2 regions of the Tissierella carlieri genome follow, and region 2 is predicted to be linked to the other one. Evidence: a T-box and tRNA genes for the amino acid it is inferred to sense, from the RefSeq annotation. Region 2 holds a T-box; the other holds one or more tRNA genes.

Region 1 (9,025 bases), on a different contig from region 2:
GGCTACAGGGGTTAAAGGTAAAAACCTATTTATGCCAGCTAGAGTTGCACTAACAGGTATGGCACATGGTCCAGAGTTTGTGAATATATTGGTTTTACTAGGTAAAGAAAATATACTCAAAAGAATTGATTATGTAGAGAAAAATTATATATAGTGAAAAGTAAAAAACAGTGAATAACTAAAAGTGAAGAGTGAATAGTTTTAAGTAAAGATTTGGGGTTTTCTTATCTATTAGTTATTAACTATTCACTATTAACTATTCACTTCAATAAAGGAGGTTAGATATGAAGATTTATAATACTTTAACTCGAAAAAAAGAAGAATTCATACCGGTTGTTGAAGGTCAGGTTAGCATGTATATCTGTGGTCCAACGGTATATAACTATATACATGTTGGAAATGCTAGACCAATGGTAATATTCGATACTTTAAGAAGATTTTTTATGTATAGAGGGTATAATGTTAAGTATATTTCAAATTTTACAGATATTGACGATAGAATAATAAATAGAGCTAATGAAGAAAATACTGCATTTAATGATATATCCGAGAGATATATTAAAGCTCTTATGGAGGATGCAAAAGGTTTAAATATTTATGAAGAGAAAACCATCCATCCAAAAGCTACAGAATTTATTCAGCCAATGATTGAATTTATAGAGGCTTTAATAGAAAAGGGTGCCGCCTATAATGTAGATGGTAATGTTTATTTTAACATAGATAGTGCAAAAGACTATGGGAAATTGTCTAAGAAAAATATTGAAGATTTAATGAGTGGAGCCAGAATAGAAGTTAGTGAAGAGAAAAATAATCCTATGGATTTTGCATTATGGAAGAAAGCTAAAGAAGGTGAACCTTATTGGGAAAGTCCTTGGGGTAATGGAAGACCTGGGTGGCATATCGAATGCTCTGTTATGTCGAGAACGCTATTAGGAGATACTATAGATATACATGCAGGTGGCGAAGACCTTCAATTTCCACATCATGAAAATGAAATTGCACAGTCTGAAACTTTAACGGAGAAGCCCTTTGCAAATTATTGGATGCATAATGGTATGTTAAATGTAGAAAATCAGAAGATGTCAAAATCTCTAGGAAACTTTTTTACTGTAAAAGAAATTGCAGAGGAATTTGATTTGGAAATCCTTAGATTTTTCTTGCTATCCGCACATTATAGATCTCCTATGAACTTTACTAGAGAAATAATGAATCAAATGGAAAATGCCTTAGAAAGATTATATAATGGGAAGAAAAACTTAGAATATCTACTTGAAAACACGGAAGATAGAGAATTAGACAAAGAAGAAAAGGATCTACTAGATACTATTGAAAAGTTTAAAAAAGAATTTATTGAAAGCATGGAAGACGATTTAAACACAGCAGATGCTATAGCTTCATTATTTGATCTTGTTAAATTTTCTAATTCAAATCTAAATGAAAAATCTTCTAAGAAATTAATTCAAATATCTTATGATTTGTTATTAGAATTATCCGATGTTCTTGGAATACTAAATAAAAAAGATGAAATTTTAGAGGTTGAAATTTTAGATCTTATAGAGAAAAGAACGATGGCAAGAAAAAATAAAGACTTTAAGTTAGCTGATGAAATTAGAGATATGTTAAAGGAAAAAGGAATAGTCTTAGAAGATACCCAAGAAGGGGTGAAGTGGAAACGTATATAGCCTATGGAAGAAAACAACTTGTTTAGAAAGATGAATACAGAATTAAGTGCAGAGGATATAGCTATGTTATCTCCTCTGCAGCTTGCATATATAGGAGATGCAGTATATGAATTGTTAGTACGGACATATCTACTTGAGAAGAAGTTACCTGTTAAAGAATTGCATAAATTGACTATTAAATATGTGAAAGCCAAGGCCCAAGCAGATATAGTTCATATGTTAGAAGATATACTTAATGAAGATGAACGAGCAGTAGTTAAAAAAGGTAGAAATGCAAAGACTAATACAATGCCTAAAAATGCTGATATGATAGATTATAAATATGCTACAGGTTTTGAAGCGTTGATGGGCTATCTTTACTTAATGGGTAAGGATTACAGAATAGCAGAATTATTTAAAGTGGTATCACATATAGACATTAACTAATGAAGAAAAGGGGGATTAGGATGGATAAGGTAGAACTTTTGAGGTATACGCCTGATGGCGAAAAACTAGTTGCAGCTGCAGCAAGGCTTTGCTATTCATCATCAGGTGTCAGTGAGATAGAAGAAAAGCTAACTGAAGATAAGGTTGAATCATTCTTATCTCTTTTAATGGACTTAAACCATGAAAGTCCTATTGAACATGTTACATTTACTTTTGGGATTGAAGGAATATCTCGTACATTAACTCATCAACTAGTGAGACATAGGATTGCAAGTTTTTCTCAGCAATCACAAAGATATGTGAAACTTGAACAGTTTGAATATATAATTCCGCCGGCTATTGCAAATAATAAAAAGGCTAGAGAAATATTTGAAAAGGCTATGAGAGAAGATCAGAAATATTATGATGAAATATCAAATTTATTATTTGATGAACATTATAATAAGTATATTGAAGAAAAGTTCGACGAGAAGGAAGCAAGAAATAGAGCAGAAAAAGAGTCAATTGAAGATGCAAGATATATTTTCCCCAATGCCTGTGAGACTAAGATAGTATTTACTATGAATGCAAGGTCTTTGATGAATTTTTTTAGACTTAGATGCTGTAATAGGGCACAATGGGAAATAAGAGAGATTGCAACTTTGATGCTTAAAGAAGTGAAAAAAGTCTATCCTATATTATTCAAAAATGCTGGACCAGGTTGTATAAATGGGCCATGTCCAGAGGGGAAAATGACCTGCGGAAAGATGGTTGAAGTTAGAGAGCGATTTAAGTAAATGCACAATTCACAATGCACGATTCACAATTAAAACAACAACCAAGGTCATATCTAAAGACTCAAAAGCTCGACCTCAACAATTGTGAACTGTGAATTGTGAATTGAAGAAAGGTGTGATAAGAATGGATTTTCAATATGTGGTTGGAAGAAATCCTGTTTTAGAAGTACTTAAAACGGATAGAGAAATAGAAAAATTATATGTTCTAAAAGGAGAGCTTCAAGGATCTATAAATAAGATAATTGGAATGGCAAAAGACAGAAATATTATAATACAACAGGTAGATAAAAATAAACTTGATTCTTTATCGGAAGGGAATGCACATCAAGGAGTAGTTGCGTTAGTTACATCATATAATTATGTTGATATAGATGATATCCTCAATAGAGCTAAAGAAAGAAATCAACCTCCATTTATTGTAATTTTAGATGGATTGGAAGATCCGCATAACTTAGGTTCTATAATTAGGAGTGCTGAATGTGCAGGAGTACATGGCGTAATAATTCCTAAAAGGAGATCTGCTCAAGTAAATCAAACGGTATATAAGAGTTCTGCCGGTGCAGTAGAGCATATGCTTGTAGCAAAAGTAAGCAATATTGTAAATGCAATTGAAGAACTAAAAGATAAAGGGCTATGGATTTATGGTGCAGATATGGACGGGACTGACTATCATTATAAGACATCTTTACAAGGAGCTATTGCTTTGGTAATAGGAAATGAGGGAAAAGGATTATCTAGGCTAGTGAAAGAAAAATGCGATGTCTTAGTTAAAATTCCAATGCTAGGCCAAATATCTTCCTTAAATGCCTCTAATGCGGCATCTATATTGATATATGAGGTAGTAAGACAGAATCATGGCTAAGAAGAATAAAAAGATTAAAGAATATCTTTTTGTTGATGGGTATAATATCGTTAATTCTTGGGAGCGGTTTAGTCAACTTAAAAAGGAACATTTAGAGGAGGCTCGAAATGAGCTTATAGAGATCATGACAGAATATAAATATTATTCGGGAATTGAAGTCATAATTGTATTTGATGCACATTTAGTAAAGGGCAACTATGGAGCAGAAGAAAATTATAATGATTTAAAAGTTGTATATACGAAAGAAAACGAGACTGCAGATCAATATATAGAGAAAAAACTAGATGAGATTGGAAGGATAAAGAGAGTAAGAGTAGCAACATCTGACTGGATGGAACAACAAATTGTTTTTGGTCGAGGTGGAACTAGGATTTCAGCTAGGGAGTTAGAAATGGAAATATTTAATGAAAAAAAGCTTATTAAACGTAAAAGTACTACAGAGAATAAAAAAAATGATCTTCTGCTAGGAAGACTGGATGAAGAAACGATAAAAAAACTAAATAATTTAATTAGTAAGAATGAATAACCTTGACTAAAATATAGGTATTAAATATAATTAATAGTAATCAAAATTAACAGAGTTATACTGGGGGGATGCTTAGTGCAATTGGAAGTGCATAATGATATGGAATTAACTACATATATGACTATGCAGGATGAAGAAATTGTAGAAGCTGCAAAAAATGATGACGCTATTGCACTGGAATACCTGATTTATAAATATAAAAACATTGTAAAATGCAAAGCTAGATCATATTATTTGATAGGGGCAGATAAGGAAGATATCGTTCAGGAGGGCATGATAGGACTATATAAGGCTATTCGTGACTATGATAAGGACAAGCTTACATCATTTAGAGCATTTGCAGAAATCTGTATCACGAGACAGATAATTACAGCAATTAAGACAGCTACTAGACAAAAGCATATTCCTTTAAATTCTTATGTTTCACTTAATAAACCTATATATGATGAAGAATCTGATAGGACTCTATTGGATATAATTTCGGGCTTTAAAATTTCAGATCCAGAAGAATTAATGATTAGCAGAGAAGATTTGAATTTAATGGAAAGAAGAATAGGAGAGATTTTATCTGAATTAGAGTTAGAGGTCCTAATGTCTTATGTGGATGGTATGAGCTATCAGGAAATTGCAGAGGATTTAGACAGGCATGTGAAAAGTATAGATAATGCCTTACAAAGAGTTAAAAGAAAGTTAGAGAAGCTACTAGAGGACAAAGTATAAACTTAAGCTTGACAATTTTATATGTAAATAGTAAAATAACTAGCAGTGAGTAAAAAATGCCCACGTAGCTCAGGAGGTAGAGCACTTGCATGGTAAGCAAGAGGTCACCGGTTCGAGTCCGGTCGTGGGCTCCATGCTTTTTAAAGATAGGAAACACCAGGGTGAGTTTTCTTGTGATGCATAGGAAATTCTAAATCTCCTTAATTTTAAATTTCCGATAAATGCATTTTAAGAAAGTTTATATTAATGCTTTAACTTAAGACTTTCTTTATCATCTACTAGAGAAAACTCAAGTGTATTAAATTATTAAATATAATTAAGGAGGAATATTGAAATGGCAAAAGCAAAATTTGAAAGAACTAAACCCCACGTAAACATAGGGACAATAGGACACGTAGACCATGGTAAAACAACATTAACAGCAGCTATTACAATGGTATTAAACAAAAGATTTGGCTCAGGAGAAGCAATAAGCTATGACAACATAGATAAAGCACCAGAAGAAAGAGAAAGAGGAATAACAATTTCCACATCTCACGTAGAATATGAAACACCAAATCGTCACTATGCACACGTAGACTGCCCAGGCCATGCTGACTATGTAAAGAACATGATTACAGGAGCAGCACAAATGGACGGAGCAATTTTAGTAGTATCAGCAGCAGATGGTCCAATGCCGCAAACAAGAGAGCATATACTATTATCAAGAAACGTAGGAGTACCAAAGATAGTAGTATTCTTAAACAAACAAGACATGGTAGATGATGAAGAATTAATCGAATTAGTAGAAATGGTAGTAAGAGAATTACTATCCGAACATCCCTTCGATGGTGATGGTACACCAATCGTAGTAGGTTCAGCATTAAAAGCAATAGAAGAACCAGACGGACCATGGGGAGACAAAATAGTTAAACTAATGGAAGAAGTAGATGCATACGTTCCACAACCAGAAAGAGATACAGACAAACCATTCTTAATGCCAGTAGAAGACGTATTCTCAATAACAGGAAGAGGAACAGTAGCAACAGGAAGAGTAGAAAGAGGAGTAGTAAAAACAGGAGACAACGTAGAAATCGTTGGGTTAGCAGAAGAAGCAAGAACAGTAGTAGTAACAGGAGTAGAAATGTTTAGAAAACTACTAGACGAAGCACAAGCAGGAGATAATATAGGAGCACTTCTAAGAGGAGTTCAAAGAAACGAAATCGAAAGAGGTCAAGTACTAGCAAAACCAAAATCAATAAATCCACATATAAAATTTGAATCAGAAGTATACGTACTATCTAAAGAAGAGGGTGGAAGACATACACCATTCTTTAATGGATATAGACCACAATTCTACTTTAGAACAACAGATGTAACAGGAGATATCAAATTAGAAGAAGGCGTAGAGATGGTAATGCCAGGAGACAACTCAAAGTTTACTATAGAATTAATAACACCAATAGCTATAGAAGAAGGGCTAAGATTCTCAATTCGTGAAGGTGGAAGAACAGTAGGATCTGGAGTTGTAACTAAAGTTCTTGAATAGTGATGAAAGACTAGGTCTTTAACCTAGTCTTTTTTCTGGATGGAATTGGAATAAACATTAGATTAATGAGGAATAATTGTATAAATTGAAGAAAAAATTGTGGTAGAAAGAAAGACTTTTTTATTGACATAATTTTTAATTTATGATAGTTTATATTAGTAACGTTGTTAAAAGTGGGGAAATGTACCCGAAAGCGATAGCTTAACATATATATGGTGTTTGTGGGAGGTGTTTTAAGTGAGAGATAGAATCACATTAGCTTGCACAGAGTGTAAACAAAGAAATTACAATTCATCCAAGAATAAAAAGAACAATACAGAAAGAATCGAACTAAAGAAATATTGTAAATTCTGCAAAACTCATACTACTCATAAGGAAACGAAATAATATTAAAACAAGTAAGGATGTGAGTGTTATGACAGCACCAACAGGTACAAAAAAGGCAAAGATGTCCGCATATTTCAGGGGTGTTAAGGCTGAAATGAAAAAGGTAATTTGGCCTAGCAGAAAAGAACTAATAAACTATACTGGAGTAGTTATAATGATTAGTGCACTTGTAGCTATTATTGTCTGGGTATTAGATCTAGTGATACATGGTGGTTTACGATTTATAATTTAGTACAAGAGGGAGGGAGGAACCATAGGTTCCCAATTGTATGACGGAGAAAAGTAGAGAACAAAGGGCTATAGATGCAAAATGGTATGTAGTCCATACTTATTCGGGTCATGAAAACAAGGTTAAAGCTAATCTTGAAAAAATGGTGGAGAATAGGGGAATGCGAGATGATATATTCGAGGTAGCAGTGCCTACTGAAGAATATATGGATAGTAAGGGCGGGAAAAAGAAGCTTAAAGAAAGAAAACTTTTCCCTGGATATGTTCTTGTGAAAATGATTATCAATGATGAATCATGGTATCTGGTGAGAAACACAAGAGGAGTTACGGGATTTGTAGGGCCAGGATCTAAGCCAGTTCCATTGACAGACGCAGAAGTTAAAGCACTGGGTGTACAAGAAACTATTTTACCGGATATAGATTTAAAGGTAAAAGATGTAGTAAAAGTATGTTCAGGACCATTTGAAAACTTTATGGGTACTGTAGATAATTTAAATATGGAAAAGAGAAAAGTAAAGGTTTTTGTTTCTATGTTTGGAAGAGAAACCCTTGTGGAATTGGATTTTGACCAAGTAGAAAAGTTGTAGTTTTTAAAAGCAAATTGCTTTTTAAATATATATAATTAAGTGGGAGGGTTTATCCCGCCAGACCACAAAGGATACAAGGAGGTGGAAGTTTTATGGCAAAAAAAGTCATGGCTTTAGTTAAGTTACAAATACCTGCTGGAAAGGCTACACCAGCACCACCTGTAGGAACTGCATTAGGACCTCATGGAGTAAATATTATGCAATTTACAAAAGAGTTCAATGCTAAAACTGCAGATCAAGCAGGAATGATAATACCAGTTGTTCTTACAGTTTACCAAGATAGATCTTTTTCTTTCATTACAAAAACACCGCCAGCTGCAGTATTGATTAAAAAGGCTGTAGGAGTTGAGTCAGGTTCAGCTGAACCTAACAAGAAAAAAGTTGCTAAGATTTCTCAAGCTAAAGTTAGAGAAATTGCTGAGATAAAGATGCCAGATTTAAATGCTGCTTCAATAGAAGCTGCTATGAGTATGGTTGCAGGAACTGCAAGAAGTATGGGAATTACAGTAGAAGAATAATAATTTTAGGAAAGTAGTGGGAGGAAATTCCGTTATAACCACAAGGAGGTAAAGTTATGCCAAAGAGAGGTAAAAATTATCAAGACAGCTTAAAGTTAGTAGATAGAACTGCACTTTATGATGTAGCAGAAGCTATTGAATTAGTTCAAAAAACAGCAAAAGCTAAATTTGACGAAACTATAGATTTATCAGTAAGACTTGGAGTAGATCCAAGACATGCTGACCAACAAGTTAGGGGAGCAGTAGTGCTACCACATGGTACAGGTAAATCGAAAACTGTACTTGTAATTGCTAAAGGTGATAAAGTTAAAGAAGCTGAAGAAGCTGGTGCAGAATATGTAGGTGGAGACGAATTAGTTGCTAAGATTCAAAATGAAGGATGGTTAGATTTTGATGTAGTGGTTGCAACGCCAGATATGATGGGTGTTGTAGGTAGAATAGGTAGAATCCTTGGACCAAAAGGATTAATGCCAAACCCAAAATCTGGAACTGTTACTTTCGAAGTAGCAAAAGCAATTAATGAAATTAAAGCTGGTAAAGTTGAATATAGAGTTGATAAACAAAGTATTGTAAATGTACCTATTGGAAAAGTATCCTTTGGAACAGAAAAATTAAAAGAAAATTTTGAAGCGGTTATGGATGCTATAATTAAAGCAAAACCAGCTGCAGCAAAGGGGAAATACTTAAGATCTGTTGCTATATCCAGTACAATGGGTCCTGGAATTAAAATTAATGGACAAAAATTAATGGACTAATCTATTGACAAAGTTTATTATTGCTGATAC
Region 2 (9,025 bases):
ACTACCATATATAGTTCTATGAATCATGACTGGTCTTTTCTTTTCATTATCTTTATCCACATAACTCATATCAAATTTCTCTGGCATTTGGAAATCTAGCTGTATAGTACCACATTGCCAAGTCCTACCTATTGCATCCTCTAAATGGAAGTCTATCTTCGGTCCATAGAAAGCACCATCACCTTCATTTAATATATAGTCTATTCCTTTTTCCTTTAACGCTTCTCTTAGACCATTTGTTGCTATCTCCCACTGTTCTTCAGTTCCCATAGAATTCTCAGGTCTAGTGGATAACTCTACATGATATTTAAATCCAAATATATTGTACATATGATCTGCTAAATTTATTATATTAATCAATTCTTCTTTTATTTGAGATGGTAATACAAATAAATGAGCATCATCTTGAGTAAATGATCTAACTCTCATTAATCCATGTAGAGCTCCTGAAAGCTCATGCCTATGAACTAATCCAAGTTCTCCCCATCTTAGAGGCAAATCTCTATAGCTATACATCTTAGATTTATATACTAAAATAGATCCAGGACAGTTCATTGGTTTAATAGCATAATCCCCATCATCTATATTTGTAAAATACATATTTTCCTTATAGTGATCCCAGTGACCTGATTGATGCCATAGTCTTTCGTTCAATATCAAAGGTGTTTTAATCTCATCATATCCAGCTCTAGTATGCTCTTCTCTCCAGAAATTTTCTAAGATATTTCTTAATGCCATTCCTTTTGGATGGAAGAATGGGAATCCAGGTCCCTCTTCGTGAATACTAAATAAATCTAATTCTTTACCTAGTTTTCTATGATCTCTTTTCTTAGCTTCCTCTAACATTTGAAGGTATTCTTCTAAATCTTTTTTCTTTTCATAAGTTGTTCCATAAATTCTTTGAAGCATTTTATTCTTTTCATCACCACGCCAGTAAGCACCTGCAATACTTAAAAGCTTAACAGCTTTAACCTTCTTTGTATCATATAAGTGAGGTCCAGCACAAAGATCAGTAAATTCTCCTAATTTATAGAAGGATATCTCTTCGTCTTCAGGAAAATGTTCAATTAAATCAACCTTATATTCTTCTCCTTTTTCCTTAAAATACTCAAGGGCTTCGTTTCTTGGCATTACATATCTTTCAAGGATATGACCTTCCTTAACTATCTTGGCCATTTCTTCTTCAATCTTCTCTAAATCCTCCGGAGTGAATCTATGCTCTGTATCAAAATCATAATAGAATCCGTTGTCTATTGCAGGACCTATAGCAAATTTAACCCCTGGGAAAAGTTTTTGTACCGCAAGAGCCATAATATGAGCTGATGTATGCCAAAATATAGCCTTTCCTTCCTTATCTTCAAACTTGACTACCTTAAAAGTAGAATCTTCATTGATAATTTCTTGCATTCCTTTTGTATCTCCATTCACAACCGCTCCAAGGGCAACCCTTGCTAAACCTTCAGATATATCTCTAGTAACATCGTATACAGACACACCTTTGTCATATTCTCTAACAGCACCATCAGGTAGTGTAATCTTTATCCTTTCCATAATCTAACCTCCTATTATTTAATTTCAAAATTGAAAACATTATCTACCATGCAAATTAAGTCATTTCCCGCAGTTTCACTGCACAAATTCATTTGCTACCTTAATTCGCCCCGCAGGGTATAATTCAGTAGTCCTTTAGGGCTCATTATCATTCGCATGAATTTGGTCCTAGCGGACACTCCTAATGATAAATTCTATATTAAGGTTGACGTTCGTTGCCTTTTTGTCCAATGAGCATAGCGAATTGTAGACAAAACGGACAGCGTAGGTGCGTTTGATCTACATCAACTCACAACCTTATTCTACCCCGTAGGGTATTATTCAGTGGTGTCCGTCAGGACCTAACGTTCGTTGTGTTAGGTCATAAAAAAAGCCTTCCATCCCTACATATCTCTATGTAGGGACGAAAGGCTAAGTTTCGTGGTTCCACCCTAATTACTTCTCAATTTAAATAACGCTAATAAGCGGAAGTCTTTTATTCAGACTCGGTTCAGGGGTAGTTTTCATATATCTTTCTCATAAGAAGACTTACAGCCACGATCCTCTCTCTCTAAAAGGAAATAATATATTACTCTTCCCATCGTCACCTATATTATTAAAGTAACTTACATTTTACCATCATTCTATCTATCTGTCAAGTAATTATTCATATTTATACCATTATTATTTTATTTTAAACACTTAATTACTTCTTCCAAAGAAATATTTTTTTGTTCCCCTGTTTTCATATCTCTAAGGGAATAAGTATTATTCTCAGCTTCCTCTTGTCCTATTACTATTACATATGGGATATTTAACTTATCTGCATAGTTAAATATTTTTCCTATCTTTCCTGATTCTAGATAAATCTGAGCATATATACCTTCTCCTCTCAATTCATTGACGGTTTCAACACCTTTCTCCACAAAACTATCCATAGGTATAATTAATGCCTTAGTAAGAGATTTCTCTGTTGCTTCAATTATTTTAGCTTCTCTTAACTGATAAAATAATCTAGTTAAACCAATAGACATTCCAACTCCGGGAAGTTTCTGCTTAGTATAATATTCTGCTAGATTCTCATATCTTCCACCTCCACAAATACTCCCAAGTGAAGGATAATCATCTAATATGGTTTCATATACAGTTCCAGTATAATAATCCAATCCCCTTACCATAGTTAAATCAATTCTATAATTTTTCTCAGGCACTCCAAATAAATCAATATATTTTATTACTGTAGATAATTCTTCTAGTCCCTCTTTAAATGTCTCATCATCTATTTTTAAAGCCTCAAGATTTCCTATTATATCGTTGTTGGAACCTTTTATACTAAGAAATTCTTTGGTTCTCCTTATATTGTGATTTGTAATACCCAGACTTTCCAATTCCTTTTCTACTTCTGCCATTCCTATTTTATCTAATTTATCTATAGCTCTAAGAACAAAAGTAGAATCTTCTATATCTAAGCTATTAAAAAATCCTTTTAGCATTTTTCTATTATTTATTTTTATTGTAAAGGAATCAAAACCTAAATCTCTAAATGTGGAATAAATAAGAGAAGGTATTTCAGCATCATTAATTATATCTAGGGTTCCATTTCCTACAATATCTATATCACACTGATAGAACTCTCTAAACCTACCTTTTTGGTTTCTTTCTCCCCTATATACTTTGCCAATATGATATCTTCTAAACGGGAAACTTAATTCAGAATAATGTTGTGCAACATATCTAGCCAAAGGTACAGTTAAGTCAAATCTCAAGGACATATCTGTACTTCCTTTTTCAAATCTATATATTTGCTTTTCTGTTTCTCCTCCACCTTTAGCCAGAAGTACCTCTGTTTTTTCTATTACAGGAGTATCTATAGGAAGAAAACCAAATTTTTCATAGTTTTGTCTAATTGTATCTAGCATTTTATTAAATAATATTTGATCTGTTGGCGTTAATTCCATAAAACCTGGTAAAATCGATGGTTTCACTATATCTTTACTCATATTATACCTCCTTATGTATCATTTTATATTATAATAACAGATATATTAATAATTTCCAAGGATGTTTAAATAAAAGAATCTAATATTTTCCAATCTCTTATTGAATAAAAAAGAAGCTGATTTAATCAACTTCTCCTCACTTGCCCTTTTTCAGTTTGGCTTTTAAATTACAAGTATCACATCCATCACAAAACTGTACTTTATCCCTAAAAACTTGAGAAATCACATTGACCAATTCTTTCTCTTTACCTTCCTCAACATGCAACACTAATTTTATAGGAGAGAGAACTATCAACGAGCTGACTAAAAGGTCAGCTTTACTTATATCTTCATACCACTGATCATCTGGCGCATATTCTAACAAACCATTTTCAATTATATTATTATCCTTATCTAGTAAAAAATAATCGTTTTCTTTAATAATAACATTAACTAATTCATATTTAGGTTCCTGTATATCAACAAAATATTGGAGCATACTCAAAAACTCCAGATACTCTCTTTCTATCTCAAACTGACCTATTGCTTTTTCTACAGAAATATCTACTATATATATGAATCTTCTTAATCTAAAGTTCATAAATCCATCTATTAAAATACTATTATTTTCTATTAAATGATTAAGTATTTCTTCATTAACCATGTTCTTTTCTTTTATATAATAATTCTCGTTCAATATTGCTAAATGTGTTGAGGTAACTATTCCCTCTTTATCACTAGACGAATAATCATCGCATATTTTCACTACTCTATTCATAATTATTGGTTTAATATATATTTCTAAAATAATATCTTGCACTAAATTAGCAACAGCCCTATAAAACGCAATATCTTCTAAGTTTTTTTTAGTTCCCAAAGAAAGCGAAAATTCATATCTTTCTTCATAGTCTTCCTCTTGAACATTTACCTTAGAATTGGAGAAATACCTATTTATTAAATTTTTTACTTCGTCTTTATTTACATTTCCACCAATTTTTATAGTTTGCATTGTATCACTCCCTTCTTTTACTAGTATGTACCTAGAGAGTAGACATATACAATATAAAGACTTACTTTAATGGCAATATAGAGTAATTATAGTACCAATATCTAATATATTTTTTTTCGATAAAAAAATTAAATTTGTATTATTTTTTATGAAAAAATTTAAAATTTCATCTTTATTAGGATGTCCATTTAAACTTCCCGATATAATAGATTTTCCATTGTATAAACTTCCATTTGTTCCGCCAATAAATCCATATTTTTGTCCTTCTAAGGATACATATCCTGACTGAATTAGCAAAACTTTGTAGCCAAAATCTCTTAGCTTTTCATACATAGGGTAATCGGCAGTAATAGCTGAATCTTCTCCCACTATAGCTAAAGAACATTTTGTATATCCTTGATTTACATTTATAAAATCAATATTTTCCTTTTTTAAATGATACTTTAAAACTTCATCAGTATATTTGAAATTATGAATAGCTGCTCCTATAAGTCTTCCTACATTATATGCTATATCTTCTGGATATTTACTATCTAAATATTTTTCTCCTTTAATTAATTTAATACCCATATTACTTAACATTTCTTCATAATACTCAAAAACATTAGGTGCGATAATCAAAGTATTGTGATTTATTGGATGAATTACTATATCTGGATGATACGCAATACTTTCATGAACCTCATGGCATTTTATAGTTTTAATTATTTTCAAACCTAGTCTTTTTAAGTTATTTTCTATTTCTTTATCTATTCTGCCATCTACTATGGCTACATTAGCTGATTTTGGGGGAATAAAAGGATTCATCTCATCACCTCAATTTAAATATAAAAAAGATTTCTACTTAAAACATTTATAAATTTTATGAAGTTTTTGGAATTCGTTTACAGAAAGTTTAACTTAGAAAATAAAACTTTCTAATAGATTATAACAAATCTAGAATCTTTGATTCTAAAATGACATATATGATGCATAAAGATTTGAACTAAGAAATAAATATCTTCCACCTCTACATAAACCTTAAACATAACACTCTATCGAATAATATCTAGTTTTAAATTCAGTAAAATACTTGATTTATATTTTTGCACTTAACTATTATATAATATTCTTTATTATTAAACATATTAAAATAGATTTAAAAGCAGAAAAAAGACTCTAGATTTTATTCTAGAATCTAATCAATATAACTATTTGCTCTTCTCTGCTTTTGGATCTACTATCATTTCATAGGCTCCCATACTTGTTATAGTGATTAATATTGAATTTATAATAGTAAGAGTTATTCCTTCTATGCTTCCACCAGACCTAGCGAATATAAAGGTTAATATTAAGGATATCACTAGAGCATATATCCTTACCATAGAATCTCCAAATTTCCTCTTTACTATAGATTTAGTAAACTGAACAATTAAACTTACCGCAGCCACTAATCCTGCAAAATTTATTAATATGTCTAAGTTCATCAATTCGTTAGACCTCCTTATGATTAATAATCAATTTGCCATCATTCCACCCTGCCTTATATCCTCTTTTTTAAAATCCAGCAGGAATATAAGTAACTTTGTCTTTCATAAGGCTCCTTCAACATCTTTGCCATATAACCCTATTTAAAATTAGATATTTTTCATCTTTAACATACTTAACTCCCAGATAATTTAGTATTCCTTTTGCTAGTTCTAAAACTAATTCATCTCATTGTCCTCTAGATTAGTAATAAAGACTAATTTTACCAGATCTGATGTCATCTTAATCTCTCTTAATACCACAAAGCTAACTGTTTTTATTCCCTTATTTATAGAATATGTTTAAATCCGAATTATGCTATCTTAAATATATTTTGCTAATGCCATATCTTTATTACTAACCATCTCTTTGACATTTACATTTTCGATTACATTACAATGTATAACAGATTTCTCCTATTAATATTAGAGAAAGAACTTTTAAAAAAGAAAAATTCAAGGTTTTTTATTTCCTTGAATTTCTAGAACTTTTAGTCTATATTTAATCTAGTCAATATAAGATTTATAATGTTAGTAAAATATCGTATAATTAGTTCCTAAACAATGATTATTTAGTTTTAATATATATGTATTTAATAAGAATATAATTTCTTGCTTAATACTACACTCTTATAATTTGTTGCACCCCATTCAATAGTTTCTATATATCTGTACTCTCTTTTTCTATAAAAATCAATTAAATGATATGCCGTTTCAGCAGTATCCAACGCAATCTCTCTCACATTATTTATTTTTCTAGCCTCTTCTTCAACAATGTCCATCATTCTACCACCAATTCCGTATTTTTGTAATTCAGTCGCAACTGCAAACTGTCCAATCTTGGCCACAAACTCTTTACTATACCAACTACTTTTATCCGAGTGTTCTGGACTATAAAGAGATATTGTTGAAGCAATTCTATTCTGATATATACCTATATAACATTTGTAGGCATTTCTCACTCTGTTTAATGTTACACTATCGTCCTGTGTAGCTGCTACATATTTAAGACCCATATCAGCTAAAATCTTATAAGATTTATTAAGAAGCTGAGTTAATTCTTCAATCGAATCTTTGGTCGTGATTAATCTAAACTCTATACGTTCACTACCATTAAAGTTATATGAATATAATCCTCTTTGTGACATCTAACCCCTCCTTGCAGCATCTTTAGATTTAAACCATTTGTATTTATTGAAATTATAATAAGGCATATCAAAAGTGAATATGTCCTAATTTTACTATGACGACTTACTTACAAAGAGATTATAGCATATTAGTTATATTTTATATAGTATAGAAATTCTTGCTTTATAGATATAATATTAATCAATTTTCAACACAATGTCTTCGCACCTTCAATAGTTATCTAACATAAGTAGAATAAAAATACCGTAAAATTCTTTTATGAATAATACGGCACTAAAATAAACTGTCTACTTCTAACTCTTCTATTTAGTAAGCTCTATCTTAAAAACTTTATTCCTCAATGAAATTCATCAATTCTTCATTAAATTTATCTTTCTGATCATAGAATGATCCATGCCCACTATATTGAAATGGTATAAGTCTGGCATTTTTAATGCTTCTCTCTTGTACCTCACCTAATTCAAATGGAACGACTTTATCGTGTATACCATGAATAATCAGTGTTGGGACATTTATTGTTCCCAAATCATAAAACAACTCTTCATTTAGCCAAGTATTTGCAATAGCTGCGGTTGACCATCCTGCTGCTTGTAACCCTAATTGTAAGAACCAGTAAGAGAAAGGCTGAGTTATATACTGAAAGAAAAATATATCACAAAAATCACTCAACATTTTAGGCCTATCATTATATGTTCCCTCAATAATTTTAATTACAGTTTCTTTATCTATACCATAAGGAAAATTAGGAAGTTTTATAAGACTTGGAGCCGCTGCTGCAAAAAGAGCAAGTTTAGATACTCCATATCCATTATGTCTAGACATATATCTAATAGCAATTGCTCCGCCTGTTGAATGACCCGCAAGTATAAAATCATGTAATTTAAGAGTTTCAACTACACATCTAACATCATCGGCTAACCGATTATAGTCATATCCTCTCCACGGTTTATCCGACTTACCAAATCCCCTTTGATCTATTCCAATACATCTATATCCTCTTTTAGGAAGTTGATCAAATTGATATTCAAATAATTCATGACTTCCAGGCCAACCATGTAAAAAAACTATGGTCTTATAACCCTCTGGATTAAGATCTTCTACATAAACTTTTACATCTGTCTCTACACTAACATAATATCCCATCAAGATACCCCCTATAATTAATAGCTATATTTATATGTTATTAACTTAAATACAAGTTTATGAGTGATTAAGATGGTTTAAATGTCATACTATTTATTTTTTAAAGAACACTATTCTTTTGATATTTTAATAGTGATATTATATTTTGTTCAAACTATAACGTATAAACTATTTTCATCAATAGTATGCTTATCATCCATAAAGTTTTAAAATTCCATCGACTATACTTACTTTATATCTCCATATTTAGATTTTATTTTTCTGTATCAAATATACCTACGCTTTAATATAATGTAATGTGAACTATATACAAGCCTAATAAACATTGCTTGTGTATATACATTTACAAATTATAAATAAGGATGTGCTCCTAATGGATATTACAAGTATAGAATCCTATGAATATTTTGATACTGAAAATTTTAATCGTTGCCCTCCCGAAGAAGAAGGTAGTCAAACTCATGTTCATGAATTTTTAGGTAGTACTAGATTAGCTGAACAAGGTGAAGATCGTCATAATCACAGATTTGCAGGAGTTACAAGTGAAGTTATCCCAATACAAGGTGGAAATCATAAGCATGGATTATTTACAAACACTGATTTCTTTATAAATCATCACCATGAGCTTGCAACCGAAACTGGTCCCGCTATTCCTGTAGGAGGCGGAAAACATGTTCATCTTGTTACAGCTAGAACTACAATGGATGATG

The links. The T-box of region 2 lies ahead of thrS (threonine--tRNA ligase). A T-box ahead of a tRNA ligase gene usually reads a tRNA of that ligase, here a tRNA-Thr.
Region 1: it has a tRNA-Thr gene. The T-box ahead of thrS (threonine--tRNA ligase) is inferred to sense a tRNA for this amino acid. The anticodon was not compared.

What each region holds. Positions count from the first base shown of each region.
Region 1 is NZ_JAHLOH010000025.1:48,251-57,275, forward strand. Features, by position in the region: gene gltX (glutamate--tRNA ligase) at 1-154, shown strand, start outside; gene cysS (cysteine--tRNA ligase) at 285-1,682, shown strand; gene KQI38_RS06970 (Mini-ribonuclease 3) at 1,686-2,108, shown strand; gene thyX (FAD-dependent thymidylate synthase) at 2,129-2,884, shown strand; gene rlmB (23S rRNA (guanosine(2251)-2'-O)-methyltransferase RlmB) at 3,009-3,746, shown strand; gene KQI38_RS06985 (NYN domain-containing protein) at 3,739-4,272, shown strand; gene sigH (RNA polymerase sporulation sigma factor SigH) at 4,348-4,992, shown strand; tRNA gene KQI38_RS06995 (tRNA-Thr) at 5,051-5,126, shown strand; gene tuf (elongation factor Tu) at 5,327-6,520, shown strand; gene rpmG (50S ribosomal protein L33) at 6,758-6,907, shown strand; gene secE (preprotein translocase subunit SecE) at 6,936-7,139, shown strand; gene nusG (transcription termination/antitermination protein NusG) at 7,177-7,722, shown strand; gene rplK (50S ribosomal protein L11) at 7,815-8,240, shown strand; gene rplA (50S ribosomal protein L1) at 8,297-8,995, shown strand.
Region 2 is NZ_JAHLOH010000045.1:33,794-42,818, forward strand. Features, by position in the region: gene thrS (threonine--tRNA ligase) at 1-1,551, opposite strand, end outside; T-box leader at 1,948-2,144, opposite strand; gene hisS (histidine--tRNA ligase) at 2,220-3,530, opposite strand; gene ytxC (putative sporulation protein YtxC) at 3,667-4,518, opposite strand; gene KQI38_RS15440 (DUF6873 family GME fold protein) at 4,585-5,325, opposite strand; gene KQI38_RS15445 (hypothetical protein) at 5,709-5,984, opposite strand; gene KQI38_RS15450 (GNAT family N-acetyltransferase) at 6,617-7,171, opposite strand; gene KQI38_RS15455 (alpha/beta fold hydrolase) at 7,503-8,315, opposite strand; gene KQI38_RS15460 (YmaF family protein) at 8,689-9,025, shown strand, end outside.